Regions from separate parts of the Amedibacterium intestinale genome, predicted to be linked through region 2. Evidence: a T-box and tRNA genes for the amino acid it is inferred to sense, from the RefSeq annotation. Region 2 holds a T-box; the other holds one or more tRNA genes.
The links. A T-box is a leader RNA that pairs with one kind of tRNA and senses whether it is charged. The one in region 2 lies ahead of ileS (isoleucine--tRNA ligase), so its partner is inferred to be a tRNA-Ile.
Positions count from the first base shown of each region.

Region 1: it encodes a tRNA-Ile, which carries the amino acid that the T-box ahead of ileS (isoleucine--tRNA ligase) is inferred to sense. The anticodon was not compared.

Region 1 is NZ_AP019711.1:320,958-329,820, reverse strand. Features, by position in the region: gene A9CBEGH2_RS01650 (ISL3 family transposase) at 1-1,368, shown strand, start outside; gene A9CBEGH2_RS01645 (hypothetical protein) at 1,358-1,516, shown strand; tRNA gene A9CBEGH2_RS01640 (tRNA-Phe) at 1,763-1,838, opposite strand; tRNA gene A9CBEGH2_RS01635 (tRNA-Met) at 1,842-1,918, opposite strand; tRNA gene A9CBEGH2_RS01630 (tRNA-Ser) at 1,932-2,022, opposite strand; tRNA gene A9CBEGH2_RS01625 (tRNA-Ile) at 2,038-2,114, opposite strand; tRNA gene A9CBEGH2_RS01620 (tRNA-Met) at 2,126-2,202, opposite strand; tRNA gene A9CBEGH2_RS01615 (tRNA-Pro) at 2,211-2,287, opposite strand; tRNA gene A9CBEGH2_RS01610 (tRNA-Arg) at 2,299-2,375, opposite strand; gene A9CBEGH2_RS01605 (RluA family pseudouridine synthase) at 2,491-3,429, opposite strand; gene A9CBEGH2_RS01600 (ATP-dependent DNA helicase) at 3,533-5,866, shown strand; gene A9CBEGH2_RS01595 (HAD family hydrolase) at 5,887-6,537, opposite strand; gene A9CBEGH2_RS01590 (hypothetical protein) at 6,628-6,912, opposite strand; gene A9CBEGH2_RS01585 (4Fe-4S dicluster domain-containing protein) at 7,126-8,640, shown strand; gene A9CBEGH2_RS01580 (3'-5' exoribonuclease YhaM family protein) at 8,725-8,863, opposite strand, start outside.
Region 2 is NZ_AP019711.1:438,487-447,349, forward strand. Features, by position in the region: gene A9CBEGH2_RS02210 (hypothetical protein) at 1-517, shown strand, start outside; gene A9CBEGH2_RS02215 (NifB/NifX family molybdenum-iron cluster-binding protein) at 534-917, shown strand; gene A9CBEGH2_RS02220 (cell division protein SepF) at 1,067-1,468, shown strand; gene A9CBEGH2_RS02225 (YlmH/Sll1252 family protein) at 1,628-2,224, shown strand; gene A9CBEGH2_RS02230 (DivIVA domain-containing protein) at 2,239-2,706, shown strand; T-box leader at 2,703-2,902, shown strand; gene ileS (isoleucine--tRNA ligase) at 2,939-5,665, shown strand; gene A9CBEGH2_RS02240 (TrmH family RNA methyltransferase) at 5,780-6,505, shown strand; gene A9CBEGH2_RS02245 (acetyl-CoA C-acetyltransferase) at 6,663-7,868, opposite strand; gene A9CBEGH2_RS02250 (acyl-CoA dehydrogenase) at 8,226-8,863, shown strand, end outside.

The DNA.
Region 1 (8,863 bases), 120 kb from region 2:
GACGACTATATCCTTCATCTCTTTCATCTCCAGAAAGAACAGATAGATTCTTTCCAGGTAAATCATCAGGATGATGGTGTTCATGTAAGGATCAAGCTTACCCCAAAGACTACTTCATGTCCTGTCTGCGGCTTTCCCACTTCCAAGGTAAAAAGCTATGTACATAAACGCATAACACATTCCATGCTGAATACGGAAGCCTGCTATATCGATTACCAGGCCAGACGCTATATCTGCCCTGCATGTAATAAGACTTTCTATGAGGACAATCCTTTTACTTTCAAGGGAATGAAGATCTCTTTATTGACCGTATATAATGTCCTTCGAGATCTGAAAAACCCTGCCGATACATTTAAAAGCGTTGCACAGAGAAATCATATATCCTCTACTTCTGCCATGTCCATCTTTGACAGGCATGTCCAGATATCCAGAAGAAAACTTCCTGAATATCTGAATATCGACGAAGTCTACAGTTTCAAATCTGAAAACAGTTCCTATGTATGTGTCCTTCTGGATTTCAACTCCCAAAATGTCATCGATCTTCTTCCAGGCAGGAAAAAGTCCGAACTCATCAATTACTTTTCTTTCATTCCCCGAGAAGAAAGATGTGCTGTAAAGGCCGTATCTATTGATTTATGGGAAACCTACAGGATCGTCGCAAAGATGATGTTCCCCAATGCCGCCATAGCTGCGGATAAATTCCATCTCATCCAGGAACTGAACAGAAGAGTAGACAAGGTGCGTCTGCGTACGATGAATCAGTTAAAGAACTATAAGCTCATGGATCTGAAAAATGCAGATGCAGCTTCGATAGAAAAAGCTGAAAGAATGCGTAAACAGTATTACCTTTATAAAAAATTCAACTGGCTTCTCTTCACAAACGATCCTGCATATACAGATCCAAATAGAGAAAAGAAATATAATAAAGTACTTCAGGGATACTATAACTATAACGATATCCTGCATTATATGTGTTTGTATAACCCTGAACTTGAAGAAGCCATGAATCTGAAAGACAGGATGATATATTTCTATAAGAACAGTGATCTTGATAATGCAAGAAAAGATATCAATGAACTGATCAGTGCTTTCAGGGATTGTAAAGTACCTGAAATATCATCCTTTGCGAATACGATGACCAGATGGAAGACTGAAATAATAAATTCTTTTATCGTCACGAATGAACATGGAAGAAAGATAAACAGCGGGATCATAGAAAACAGAAACAGGACGATCAAATGTATCAAGCACAATTCCAATGGATATACCAATTGGAAACGATTCCGAAACAGAGTGCTTTATGTACTGAATAAAGATACCACTTATCACTTATACCCTAAGGAAGGAGAAAATGAAAATGAACAATAAAATTTATTACCAACGTAAAGAAAGATGGCTCAAAAGAGAACTTTACATTAAAAAGCAGCGCCTTATGATGCTGGAGCTGGAAGTAGAAAATCTACGATTGAAACTTCTTTTGGAAAAAGAAAAAAACAAAAATATTCTTCCATTCTGATATTAAAAACGAGAGAGCTGATCAGCTCTCTCATCCTTTACATCTTGTTTTCAATAAACATCTTTGGGGTACTGATGCCCACAAGTTATTTTATTGTCCTTTGTTAGTTTTACCACACGTAATTTTACAAAGCCACTATTTCAATAGAAACGAAGAAACAACAATACGTAAAATTTACACAAGATACATCATATACAAAAAAAACGTTTCAGCCTTTATTCATCAGCTGAAACGCTATTTTCCAAATGGTGGTCCCGGTCGGAATCGAACCAACGACACAAGGATTTTCAGTCCTTTGCTCTACCGACTGAGCTACGGGACCATTTGGTTGCGGGGGAAGGATTTGAACCAACGACCTCCGGGTTATGAGCCCGACGAGCTACCAGGCTGCTCTACCCCGCGATATTTAATTCGATGGCGGAGGAACTGGGATTCGAACCCAGGCGCCAGTTTCCCGACCTACCGGTTTTCAAGACCGGACCCTTCAACCACTTGGGTATTCCTCCATCTTTTTACTTTTTTGGTGGACCCTGTAGGACTCGAACCTACGACCCACCGGTTATGAGCCGGATGCTCTGACCAACTGAGCTAAGGGTCCTTTTAGCTAATTGGTGGCGGGGGCGAGACTCGAACTCGCGACCTTCCGGGTATGAACCGGATGCTCTAGCCAACTAAGCTACCCAGCCAATTTTAATGGTCGGGACGACAGGATTTGAACCTGCGACCCCTTGATCCCAAATCAAGTGCACTACCAAGCTGTGCTACGTCCCGTTTAAAATAAATGGCGCGCCCAGCAGGAATCGAACCCACAACCTTTTGATCCGTAGTCAAACGCTCTATCCAGTTGAGCTATGGGCGCACATCTAACACTCTTTTCATCAGTGCCCTAATATAATATCAGATTCCTTCACTTTATGCAACCCTTATTTTACTTTTTTTGTTAAAAACGAGACATTGCCAGCTTTTAAATACACTTATAGATTTTTATATATTTTTTCAACACCTGTATCCTGCAGCATAAATTCTTTCCCATCTAAATACGATAATATTGAATTATTTTCTGTATGAAAATTCACTTTATAAGCGCAAAGTGCCTGATAATCTTGTCTTCCATTTCTTTTAGCACCATACTTGATATCTCCATATAAAGGATGCCCTAAAAAAGACATAACTGCTCGAATTTGATGGCTTTTCCCTGTAATAAGTTCTACTTCTAAAAGACTGAAACCATTTTTCTCACTTAATACCTTATACCCTGTTACTACTTTTTGATATCCATCTTTTTTATCCTTGCTAATTTCTACATGATTATCTTCAAACTTTTTATGCCAAACTTCTATGATGCTTTTATTTGTTTCCATCTTGCCTTCGACAATACATAAATAATACTTATCAACTTTTCTTTCCTTGATACAGTTATTCATCTCTCGCAATGCTTCTGCATTTTTTGCAGCGATAACAATCCCTTCTGTATTTCTATCTATACGATGACATAAAGCAGGTGTAAAGCTTTGTGAAATTTCTGGATCATATTCTTTTTTTTCATATAAATAATGTAAATAACGATCCGCTAAATTATCCTGCAATTCTTTTGTATCACTATGCACCAACAGCCCTGATGGCTTACACAATAATATAATATTATTATCTTCATACAAGCAGTTTACTTTCGAAGGAACCTTAAGAAACTTCAATTCTTTCTTATTTTCAAAAAACTCCTCTGCTATAAAACACTGTACGGTATCCCCTTCCTGCAATCTTTGTGAAATCTCACAGCGCTTGCGATTAACTTTTATTTTTTTATTTCTAATATATTTATACATAAGACTCTTAGGCATCGTCTTCATTGTTTTCATGATAAACTTATCCACTCGTTGATTGGCATCATCTTTTTGAATTACAAATTCTTTCATTATAAACCTCCAGTTTTTTTACATAAGTATTATACATGACAATCAAGCATTCTACATTGTAAATTTCTTAAAAAATGTATACAATAAACTATACGAAAGTGGAGTGATTTTTTTGGAATGTCGTTTATCTGTAAGAGAGCTTGTTGAATTTCTTTATAAAAGTGGGGATCTTTCTTATACTCCAGCCTCAATAGAACGTGCAAATCTAGGCAGCAGAATCCATCGTTTGCTACAATCGCAAGGAAAAGGAAACTACCAAAGTGAAGTTTATTTAAAATTAGAAACAGAACTCGATACCATCAATTTCATTATAGACGGACGTGCAGATGGGATCTTCAAAGAAGAAGATAACATTATTCTTGAAGAAATCAAAACAACTGCTATTCCTTATGATGAAATCGATGATTCCAATTTCCTGCACTTTGCACAGGCATATTGTTATGCCCACATATATGTACAGCAAAATGGGTTAGACAATATCCTTGTACAGCTAACTTATTACCAAATTGAAACAAAACAAACCAAAACATTTCGACAGGTCAAAACAAAAGAAGAACTTCTTTCCTTTTACACACAAACTTTATCCCTTTATCTTCGCTGGGCAAAACTTACACAAAAGATTCGCATGAATAGTGCTCTGTCTTTGAAATCACTTGTATTTCCATTTGAAAATTATCGAAGTGGACAAAGAGAATTTGCCAGTGGTGTTTATAAAACTATCTTAGATAAACGTTCTTTATTTGCCCAAGCTCCTACAGGAATCGGAAAAACGATTTCTACTCTTTTTCCATCACTAAAAGCTATTGGAGAAGGCAAGGCGGAAAAAATCTTTTATTTATGCGCAAAAAATATCACATCCAGTGTTGTATACAATACCTTAAATCTTTTATATGAACAAAAACTTCCTTTCAAAAGTGTAGGTATTACTGCAAAAGATAAAATTTGTTTTTTAGAAGAAAGAAATTGCGATCCACATATTTGTCCATATGCAAAAAGATATTACAGTCGCAATAAAGATGCTTTATATGAACTTTTATCCAATGAAGATCTTATGGATAAAGAAATTTTATCTCAGTATGCGAAAAAACATTCTATCTGCCCTTTTGAATTAAGTCTAGATGCTTCTTTATATGCAGATCTTATTGTTTGTGATTATAATTATGTATTTGACCCTAGAGTATATTTAAAACGTTTCTTTATGGAAAAAGGAAATTACATATTTCTTGTAGATGAAGCGCATAACCTTGTTGATCGAGCTAGAGAAATGTATAGTGCTGTTCTATCAAAAAGTTCTTTCCAGCAGCTATCAAAATATATTCCAAAAGAAGAAAAACAGCTGCATTCTTCTATCAAGTCTGTTCTTGCAGATTTTAAAAAGTTATCTTCTCTATGTGAAGATAACGAATTTTATGCTTCCAATGAACCACAGCTTTCTATATTAGAAAAGATAGATCATTTTATTGAACACTGTGATGGATATTTACAAAGTGAACATGATGATACATATGATGAAGATATTAAAGTAATCTATTTTAATGCAGTCAATTATTTACGTATTTCGGATTACTATGATGAAAACTTTGTAACCTGGATACATAAAGAGAATAAAGATGTAACTATCAAACAGTTTTGTATGAATCCTAGAACTCCTTTAAAATCCATTATGGAGAAAGGAAGAACCTCTGTCTTATTCTCTGCTACATTATCCCCTATTGATTATTATTTAGATTTACTAGGAGGAGAAGATGAAACAAATCGGTTATCATTGCCCTCTCCTTTCCATAAAGAGCAATCGATGATTCTTATAAACAACGCTATTTCTACAAAATATAAGAATCGAAGTTTATCTCTTCCTTCCCTTATATCCTATTTACATGCTGTTATTTTATCAAAAAAAGGCAATTATATCGTTTTTTGTCCAAGTTATGCGTATATGGAACAAATTCATGATGCTTTCACAAACGAATACCCTGACATCCAAACTACTATTCAAAAAGAAAATTTATCAGAGGACGAAAAGAAGATGTTTTTAAATCAGTTTTCCAGCACTCAGAAACTACATGTATATTTCTGTGTACTTGGCGGCATGTTTTCAGAAGGTATTGACTTAAAAGGTGATTTATTAATAGGAACCATTTTAATAGGTGTTGGACTCCCTCAAATCAATCCTCAGCAAGAATTATTAAAAGAACATTTTCAAAAAGAAAAAAAGATGGGTTATGCTTATGCATACCAGTTTCCGGGAATGAATAAAATATTACAGGCAGCTGGTCGTGTCATACGCAGCGTCCATGATAAAGGTGTTATTGTTTTTATTGATGAACGTTTTACTACCCCACCATACAAGCGATTATTTCCAAATCATCTTCAACATTATCAAATTATAAATGAGCCGCAGAAAGCATACCTTTCGCTGCTTTCATTCTGGAACAGCTAGATTATATAAATCTAGTTGTTTTATTTTATATTTTCAACAATAAAATCATAAAACTGTTTCATATTATCCACAACATAGGAATCTGTATTCAATAATTTACTTTTATGTTCATGTCCATTTGCAATCAAGACACAATGACAGTTTGCATATTTCGCAACTTCACTATCATGAACACTATCTCCTACAAACAATACTTCATCAGGGTTAAATCCGCTTTCCTCCACAAAACATTTCGCCAGCTCTGCTTTTGAGTGTGCATGTATATTATCCAGTCCCTTGATATCTAAGAAATATTTTTTTATATCATATTCTGCAAGCTGCTCATGTAAAAAATCCAAATTGCTTGCGCTTAATAAATACTGTGAAACATCTTTAGATCTTACTTTCTGCAACGTTTCTTCTACATTTTTATGAAGAGAACAAGACAAAGAGTTTGGCTGGTAATAATCCATATATTGTTTTGCCAGAACTGAAAAAGGAGTCTTATTAAAATCAAAGCCCACTTTTTTATAATATTCAATAACAGGAAATTGAAAATATTTCCGATACTCTTCTTTATCTAGCACCAAAGGAAGATTTTCTTTTTCCAACACATAATTTAATGCTTCCATACTAACATCTAAATCATCTAATAACGTTCCATTCCAATCCCATATAATATGCTTAATCATAACTCTTTCACCTCTTAATGCAACCTATTATATCTTAAAATAGAAATAACGCAAATGGTTTGTATGTAAACTATGAGAAAGTTCTCATAGTTAGTAGTCATTGCAGTTATTACAGAAATCCCCGTTATCCTCAAAGCGATTGTCTCTGCAATCACGTCTTCCATCGACATAACAGCGATTTCCCCTGTAGCCGCAGCGATCAAAATCACGATATTGGCAGTGATTGCATGAACGAACTGAGATATGCTGGCATCCACATCTTCTATTCCATCCATCATATTGACTGCAGCCACATCCCCTATTCCATCTTTCATCATTAAAACCATCACAGCATCTTCCATAATTTTTTCCATCATTCCATCTTTCATCAAACATATTTGTTTCCTCCTTGTCTATGTGAGATAACTACATCTCACTTTACTATATGTTTATAATGTATTTTTTGATAGGCAAATATATGGTATAGAAAGAATTAATCAAAAGTATATTTTATTTTGCGACCTTTCCTAATTTTATTTGTGAATTTTTTAATTTTTCTCTTTTAAATTTTACTATTTCAAGTATAATGAATATGAGGTGAACAAGTTTATGAGAGGAATCTACAATTCAGTAACAGATATTCGTAGAAAAGTATTTACGGAAATTGCCCGTCTTGCGTATGAAGGAGGAGATTACGCAACTAAAATCGAACAACTTCCTTACAAGATTCTTCCTGGAGAACATGCGAAATATAGAGAAAGCATTTTCTTAGAAAGAGCTATCGTTGGGGAACGTCTTCGTTTAGGAATCGGACTTCCTTTACGTCGTATGGATGAACATGCTCCTGTTAGCGAAGGCATTGAAGAAAGTGCTATTGCGGAAAAATATTATGATGATCCATTAATTAACATCATTAAATTTGCATGTAATGCATGCCCTGAAAAACAGATTGTTGTCACAGATACATGCCAGGGATGTTTAGCGCACCCTTGTGTTGAAGTTTGTCCTAAAGATGCTGTTAGTATCGTAAATGGAAAATCTTATATAGATCAGGAAAAATGTATTAAATGTGGCCGCTGTATGGACGTATGCCCTTATGGAGCCATTAACAAACTTGAACGTCCATGTGCAAAAAGCTGTGGAATGGATGCAATCAAATCAGATGAATTTGGTCGTGCAGAAATTGATTATGATAAATGTGTATCTTGCGGTATGTGTTTAGTAAACTGTCCATTTGGTGCAATTGTTGATAAAGGACAGATTTTCCAGACGATTCATGCAATGAAAACTGGCAAAGAAGTTGTTGCAGCCATTGCTCCAGCATTTGTAGGACAGTTTGGTCCAACAGTAACACCTGAAAAAGTAAAAGGTGCATTGAAAGAGTTAGGGTTCTCAGATGTAGTTGAAGTAGCTATTGGAGCTGATTTATGTACAGTTGAAGAAGCAGAAGACTTCTTAAACAAAGTTCCAAACGAACAGCCATTTATGGCAACTTCATGCTGTCCTGCATGGTCAGTTATGGCTAAAAAATTATTCCCAGATTTCAAACCATATATTTCTATGGCATTGACACCAATGGTTTTAACAGGTCGTTTAATTAAAAAACAGAAACCTGATGCAAAAGTTGTTTTCATCGGACCATGTGCTGCAAAAAAACTTGAAGCAAGTCGCAAAAGTATAAGAAGTGATGTAGACTTTGTTCTTACATTTGAAGAAGTTATGGGTATGTTTGAAGCTAAAGGTATCGATTTAGCACAAGCTACTGTTGATGAACCATTTAACGAAGGAACTGCAAATGGTCGTGGATTTGCCGTTAGTGGCGGTGTTGCAAACGCAGTAAAACAATGCATTCAGGAAAAACACCCTGATATGGAAGTGTTGATTGATTCTGCAGAGGGATTGAAAAACTGTCGTACAATGTTAATGATGGCAAAAGCTGGAAAACGTAATGGATACCTGTTAGAAGGTATGGCATGTCCTGGTGGATGTGTTGCTGGAGCAGGAACATTACAGCCAGTTATGAAATCAAGTGCTCTTGTAAAAAAATATACAAGTGATGCTGAAAAGAAACTTGCATTTGAAAGTGAATATCTAGATAACCTGGAATTAATTAGCGAAAATTAAAAAGGAAAATTTAAAAAGCATTGTGAAGTTCAAAGTAATTCACAATGCTTTTTTTCATAAGAGGAATAAACAAATGTTCCTCTTTTATTTTATCTTTTGTTTATAAAAGCTTCGATTTTCTAAAGCAAAAATTCTTGGTGTAAATTCACCTTCCTGTACACCACTTAATGCTTTCTCTATAGTATTCATGCGGGCATCGATGTTATCAATCAAATAGAGCATC
Region 2 (8,863 bases):
GAGCAGTATGGATATGGATACGATTAAAGGTGAGATAAAATACTTTGGTTCTGCGAACGAAGTATCTGGAACTCTTCTTGCGAAAAAGGCAAATGCAGGTCTACTTGCAGAACCTGCAGTTACAGCTACAATTGCAAAGGCAAAACAGCAGGGGATAGAATTAAAAGTATTAAAAGATTTACAAAAAGAATATCAGCAAAAGAACAATACACCTTCATATGGTTATCCTCAAGCAGCCTTGTTTGTTAAAAAAGGAAGCGAAGAAAAATTATCTTCTGCTTATGATAAGATGGAAGAATTCGCAAATAAAACAAGTCTAGAGGATGAAAATGCAATTGTTGAAGCAGTACAAAAAGCAACGCCAGAGAAGTTAGGAATTCCAAATGCAGAAATTGCACAAAAATCATGGAAACGTCAAAATATACGTGTTGTTAAAGCGGTTGATGTAAAAGATGATATAAATACATTTTTGAAACAGTTTAATATTAATATTACGGATGATGCTTATACAAAATAAAGGAAGGTAATTAAATATGAAATATGCAATAACTTATATGAATAATATGGTATTTCAACATTTTGGAAAATGTCCGGAATTTTTATTAGTTGATATTGAAGATGGAAAACTGGTAAATAAAGAATTGCTGTCTTCCAATGGAAGTGGGCATGGTGCACTTGTTACACTGCTAAAAGAAGCAAATGTAGATATGCTGGTATGCGGTGGAATTGGACAAGGAGCTAGAGATGCACTTGCACAAAATAGTATTTCTTTGATTTCTGGGGCAAGTGGAAATGTAGATGAAATCATTGAACAATTAATAAAAGGAACTTTAAAAGACGATCAAAGTGGCATGTGCAACCATCATCATGATGGAACAGAACATAATTGCGGAGAACATAAGTGTTCAGATCATTAAGACATAAAGCAGCGGTTTTCCGCTGTTTTCCTTTTTTTATACAAAACTTATAGGATGTTGTGTGCGAAGTGTACAAATTATAGAAATAGTCTTTTTATAACGATAAAATTATGATAAAATATATTTAGTATATATAGGAGGTATGCCAAATGAGCATCGGTCAGAAATTTAAAGAATTTATAGCACCTATGGATGAAGATGAGGTATTGGAAGTAGAACAGGAAGAGGACACTCCTTCTATTTCTGCTTATGAACAGCCAAAATCGAAAGCAGTAAACCGTTTGCCAGGCGATACAAAAATGGTTTTATTTGAACCTAGATCTTTTGATGAAGCAGAAGAAGTGGCAAAACGCTTGAAAGAGAATAAAGCAGCTGTTATCAATTTACATAAACTTCAAAGAGATTATGCACAAAGAACAATTGATTTTTTAACTGGTGTAATTTTTGCATTAGATGGATCCATCCAGAAAATTGGACATAATGTTATTTTGTGTGCACCTAAAAATGTAGCCGTTCATGGGGAAATCAGTCTGGATGCAGATGAGGATTAATATCTGAAAAGATATCTGGAACATTTTCGGGGTAATGAGGAATTTGCCAAACGCGTTTACGACTTGTTGGAACAGTGTGAACGTAAGAAGCGAAGGATACTTACTCCCTTTTTTTCGCCAGATCAGATTTCTATTTGTGAACAGATTTTGGGAAAACAGGTGTATTATAAAATTGATGGAGGGTATGATGGAGCAGAACGCTGTCGTATAGCAATTTTACCTTATGAAGAAGATGCAGATATGAAAATTACATGTTTAAAAGCAACTTATTCTTCACAATTTGCAACTTTATCGCATCGTGATCTTCTAGGTGCCCTATTAAATCTTGGGTTAGAAAGAGAAACTCTAGGGGATTTACTGGTCAAGGATAATGCAATTTATATATTTGTTGATTCAGAAATAGAAAATTATATTGTTTGTAATTTAACAAAAATAAAACGATGCAGTGTGCATTTTCAGCCATATTATGAGAAAATTGAATATACGCAAAACATTATTTATAAAAATCTAATTGTATCGAGTTTGCGTCTTGATGTATTGGTTTCTGCTCTTGTTAATGTATCAAGGAAAAAAGCACAGGATTTTATTCGAGCAGGATATGTAAAAGTTAATCATATAGTTCTTGATGAAAGTTCATATTTATGCAATAATAATAGTGTTATTTCCATTCGTGGACATGGGCGTTTTCATTTTAAGGAAGTCATAAAGAGGACGAAGAAAGACCATTTAGTGATCGAAACGGGAAAATATCAGTAAGCAAGGGTGATGATATGGAAAAACGTGTATTTGACACAATGAAAAATGGATATAATCGTTATCAGGTAGATGACTATATACATTCTTTGGCAGAGGAAATTGAATCTTTGCGAAAAAAACTGGAATGTAACAACGTAATGATGGAACGTTTAAGTAAAGAAAAAGATGATTTGGAAAAAAAGTACAAAGAAGTAAGTGACAACCTGTATATTAAAGAGCAGGCTGCTGGAGAAATGGCACGAATGGCAATGAAGGAAGCCAATATGATTGTAGATACGGCAAATCAGAATGCGGAAACTATTATTAAAGAAGCGCTGATGATGGCAAGAGGAATTCTCTTGGATATTTCCAGATTAGGAAATGAAGCAAGAGATATGAAAGGAAATATGCAAGAGGAGTTAGAACGAATTAGGGAAGCTCTTGAAAATTTTGAGACTCCTGCAATACCGGATTTAAATCTATTGAAAAAAGAAGAATTGTAAAAGCTAGGAAGAAGACAAGTTTTTGTTTATGGATTTTAAGAGAGTAAACGGTTGGTGTAAGTTTATATGAAGTATACAAAAATATCACTTTGGAGCTGATTATCTGAACATAGTAAGATAGTTCGATACACTTATCGTTAAAAGTAGAGTGCTCTGTATAGAGAACTAAGGTGGTACCACGTTAAGCGTCCTTAGATGGATGCTTTTTTTATTTATAAGGAGGATGTTAAGTATGGAATATAAAGATACATTGTTGATGCCAAAGACAAGTTTTGAAATGCGTGGAAAGCTTCCAAGCAAAGAACCTGGATTTCAGAAACGTTGGAAAGAAATGAGCATTTATGAAAAAATGCTGGAAAAAAGAGAGGGATGTGAAGCATTTGTTTTGCATGATGGACCTCCTTATGCAAATGGTGATATTCATTTAGGACATGCATTAAATAAAGTTTTAAAAGATGTTATTTTAAGAAGTAAATTTATGGCAGGATATAAAGTGCCATATATTCCAGGATGGGATACACATGGACTTCCTATTGAAACAGCTATTCAAAAATTGGGTCATAACCGCAAAGAAATGGAATTATCTGATTTCCGTAAATTATGCTATAACTATGCATTGGAACAGGTAGAACGTCAAAAAGCTGGTTTCTTATCTTTAGGGGTAGTAGGAGATTATGATCATCCATATATTACATTGCAGAAGGAATTTGAAGCTCATCAAATTGATATTTTTGGTAAAATGGCAATGAATGGTTTGATTTATAAAGGATTAAAACCAGTATACTGGAGTCCATCTAGTGAGACAGCTTTAGCAGAAGCAGAAATTGAATATAAAGATATTAAATCACCTACAATTTTCGTTAAATTTGCTGTAAAAGATGGAAAAGGAGTTTTAGATACAGATACATCTTTTGTTATTTGGACTACAACACCTTGGACAATTCCTGCTAACTTGGCAATTTGTTTGAACAAAGATTATACATATGCACTTGTAGAAAGTGAAAAGGGAAAATTGATCGTTCTTGATGAATTAGTTGATTCTTTGTGGGAAAAATTTGGATTGACAGTAAAAAACAAAATTGCTACTTATAAAGGCAGTGAGTTGGAAATGATTACTTGCCAGCATCCTTTATATGATCGCGAATCTTTAGTGATTCTTGGAGATCATGTTACAGCTGACGCTGGTACTGGATGTGTTCACACAGCACCAGGATTTGGTGCAGATGACTTCTTTATTGGACAAAAATACGGTTTGCCAGCATATTGTAATGTTGATGAACATGGATGTATGATGGAAGAATGTGGAGAATGGTTAGCTGGTCAATATGTTGATGATGCGAATAAAACTGTTACACAGAAATTAGATGAACTTGGAGCATTATTAAAACTTGAATTTATTACCCATTCCTATCCACATGATTGGAGAACAAAAAAACCAATTATTTTCCGTGCAACAACACAGTGGTTTGCATCTATTGATAAAATTCGTACACAGTTGTTAGATGAAATCGCAAAAGTAGATTGGATTCCTAAATGGGGCGAACAGCGTATGCATAATATGATTGCAGATCGTGGAGACTGGTGTATTTCACGTCAGCGTGCATGGGGTGTGCCAATTCCAATTTTCTATGCTGAAGATGATACTCCAATTATGGATGAAAATGTATTTGCACATGTAGCTGCATTATTTAAAGAACATGGTTCTAACATCTGGTTTGAAAAAGAAGCAAATGAACTTCTTCCAGAAGGATATACACATCCTGGTTCACCAAATAACATTTTCCGTAAAGAAACAGATACAATGGATGTTTGGTTTGATTCAGGAAGTTCTCATACTGGTGCTATGATGGATAGAGGTTTAGGATATCCTGCTGATTTATATTTTGAAGGAAGCGACCAGTATAGAGGGTGGTTTAACTCTTCCTTGATTATTGGTACTGCAGTACATGGACATTCTCCATATAAACAAGTATTAAGCCATGGATTTGTTATGGATGGCAAAGGGGTTAAAATGTCGAAATCTCAGTGGAATGCAGTAGCACCTGGGGAAATCACAAAGAAATATGGGGCAGATATTCTTCGTTTGTGGGCAGCTAGTGTAGACTATCAGGCAGATTGCAGTATGTCTGATGAGATTATGAAACAGGTTAGTGAAAACTATCGTAAAGTACGTAATACATTTAGATTCCTGCTAGCAAACATCAATCCTGAAACAGATTTTACAAAAGAAGATTTAGTAGATGTAAAAGAGTTAAGTTTATTAGATAAATATATGCTGATTCGTTTATATGAAGTAAATGAAAAAGCTAAAAAAGCATATAAAGAATATCGTTTTGCAGATGTTACAAGTATGTTGACAACATTGATGACAAATGAATTTTCTTCTTATTATCTAGATTATACAAAAGATATTTTGTATATTGAAAAGAAAGATGATGTAAAACGTCGTCAGGTACAAACTGTTCTATATCATGCTTTAAATGTACTTGTCCGTTTATGGGCTCCAATTCTTGTTCACACTTGTGAAGAAGTAAATGATTTCTTCCACGCAGAAGATGAAAGTATTCACTTGGGAAGCTTCTTGGAATCTATTGATGTTGAGGAAAATGAAGAAATTAAAGCTGAGATGGAAAAATTAATGGCAGTACGTAGCGATGTCTTTAAGGCTTTGGAAGAAGCACGTGCGGATAAAATCATAGGTAAATCATTGGAAGCTTATGTGAAAGTGCATGTGAATGAAGAGCTATCTACTTTAATTAATAAGTATTGTGGTGCTCACTTTAACCAATGGCTAATTGTCTCTAAAGCTGAACTTTGCAATGAAGAATTAAAAACATATGATGTATGTCAGGTAAGTGTAGAAAAATGTAATGGTCATGTATGCCCACGCTGCTGGAATATCACAGACTCTACAGCAGAAGATGGATTGTGTGAACGTTGTGCATCTGTATTAAAATAAAGTATAAAAACAGTGAATAAAATAGATATTCACTGTTTTTAACATTCTCTCATATAAAAATTGAATATTTTTAAAAATTAAAGTACAATAGCTACGATAGAAAGAGGGAAGTTTATGAAAATAACATCTTTAACAAATGCCAAAGTAAAACAATGGTCAAAATATAAAGAAAAGAAATACAGGGAAATTGATAAAAAGTTTTTAATTGAAGGAGAACATCTTTTACAAGAAGCACATAAAGAAGGTTTGATTGAGTGTGTAATAAGTGTAGAAGAAAATACTTCGTGGGATATGTATGAACACTATGAAATTACTTCGGATATAATGAAGAAACTATCTTCTAGTGTTTCTGGAAGCAATATTATGGCATTATGTCATTACCCAGAACAAAAAGAAACGTATGGAAAGAAAATTATCATACTAGATGATGTACAAGATCCTGGTAATTTAGGCACAATCATACGAAGTGCGTTGTCTTTTGGATATGATAGTATTATCTTGTCAAAAGGATGTGCAGATGTATATAATGAAAAAGTTATTCGTTCTACACAAGGTGCATGTTTCCATATTCCGGTATTTCGAAAAGATTTACAGGAAGTTCTTACTGATTTTAAACAGCAGGGCATAGCAGTCTATGGAACTGCTTTAAAAAATGCAATAGATTTACAGGAACTTGAAGTTAAATCGCCATATGCCTTTGTTTTTGGCAATGAAGGACAGGGAGTAAGTCAAGGGATTTTAAATAGATGTGATAAACTTGTGAAAATTGAAATGGAAACTTTTGAATCTTTAAATGTAGCAGTTGCGGCAGGTATATGTATGTATACATGCAATCATTAACGATATAAAAATTGATATGAATCTATGTTTCGATAAAAAACAGATGATCAATGAGAACTAGTTCCATTACCATCTGTTTTTTTATATGGAATACAATAAAAAAACTGTGATTTATCAGAGAAGTAATTTTCTCTTATTCATCACAGTTTCTTTTTTATTAAGGACGTTTAACGATAACTGCTGTACCTTGACCTCCACCAATACATAGAGAAGCAAGTCCAAGTTTAACATCACGTTTAACCATTTCATGAATTAAAGATACTAGGATACGGTTACCTGAAGCCCCAACAGGGTGTCCTAAAGCGATAGCTCCACCGTTTACATTTGTTTTAGCCATGAATTCTTCACGGTCAATGCCATGTTCTTCAACTAATTCGTGGATAACTCCTAATGACTGAGCAGCAAATGCTTCGTTAAGTTCTACTAATTCAATATCTTGTAATTTTAAATCAGCATAGTTCAAAGCATTACGAATTGCTGGAGTAGGTCCTAATCCCATTGTTAATGGATCAACACCACCCTGTCCAATTCCAATAATTTCACAAATTGGAGTAAGATTATATTTTTCAACAGCTTCTTCGCTAGCTAATAAAACAAAGCTTGCACCATCATTGATACCAGAAGCATTACCTGCTGTTACTGTACCATCTTTAATGAATGCTGGACGAAGTTTAGCGAGTTTTTCTGGAGTAGATTTACGGTTAGGGTGTTCATCTGTATCAAAGATAACAGTTTCTTTTCTAAGTTTTACTTCCACTGGTACAATTTCATCTTTGAAACGTCCGCCATCTACTGCAGCGATAGCTTTCTGCTGAGAAGCATAAGCAAATTCATCTTGCATTTCACGAGTGATATTGTATTTTTTCGCAATATTTTCAGCAGTTACACCCATGTGGATTTTGTGTTTAGCATCTGTTAATGCATCATAAATCATGTGGTCTGTAACTTTGAAATCTCCCATTTTGTTTCCTGTACGAGTATTTGCAGGAATTAGGTAAGGAGCACCTGACATAGATTCAACACCACCGGCAATAACGATATCGTTAAAACCAGTTTGAATAGACATAACACCTTCCATTACTGTTCTTAAACCAGAACCACAAACCATATTTACAGAATGTGCACATACAGTTTCAGGAATACCAGCTTCCAATAAAATCTGACGAGCAATATTCTGTCCAAGTCCTGCACCTAAAACGTTACCGCAAATTAATTCGTCAACGTTTTCTGGAGCTACTTTGGCATCTTCCAATAAAGCTTTAACAACAGTTGTACCTAAATCAAGAGGAGATACAGTTGTTAAAGATCCTAGAAAGCTACCGATAGCGCTACGTTTAGCACTGATTACATAAGTTTTTTTCATATTCTTCTACCTGTCTTTCTTTTATGTGTACGTAGTTGTTACGTATTTCACACCATTATGATAGCGAAAAAAGATTTGTATGTCAACATCTTGTGAAAAAAATAATTAGTGAAATTCCATATATTTTCATTGTTATAAAAAAGTAGATTTCGTTATGTTTTATATTATAAATTATATAGAAAACAATAAGTACACGGTAAGAATTTAAAAAAATAAAAACTTGTTAAATTTTTAACAAATGTATTGACTACTGGCAGATAAAGGACTACAATGAGAAGTGGATTATGGGTTCCTTCCAGGAATTACATTTATAAATCCTATACTAGTTCAAGTAAATTCAAGGAGAGGAGAACACTTATGGACTTCATGTTAACAGAACAACAACAAATGATGAAGAAACTATTCGCTGAATTCGCTGAAAAAGATGTAAAACCTCTTGCAGCAGAAGTTGACGAAGATGAACGATTCCCACGTGAAAACGTAGAAACAATGAAAGCATGTAAAATGCTTGGTATTCCATACCCAAGAGAATACGGTGGTGCTGGAGCTGATTATTTAAGCTATATTCTTGCAGTAGAAGAATTAAGTAAAAAATGCGGTACAACAGGAGTTGTATTATCCGCACATACATCATTAGGTACTTGGCCAATTTTTGCATTCGGTACTGAAGAACAGAAACAGAAATATTTGCCAGACTTATGTACTGGTGAAAAATTAGCTGCTTTTGGATTGACAGAACCAAATGCTGGTACAGATGCTGCTGGTCAGCAGACAACTGCAGTGAAAGATGGAGAAGACTACATCTTAAACGGTACAAAGATTTTCATTACAAATGCTGGTGAAGCTGATGTATATATTATCTTTGCGATGACAGATAAAACGAAAGGTAACCATGGTATTTCTGCATTTATCGTAGAAAAAGGTATGCCAGGATTTACTGTTGGACAGCACGAAAAGAAATTAGGTATTCGTGGTAGTGCAACAAGTGAATTGAT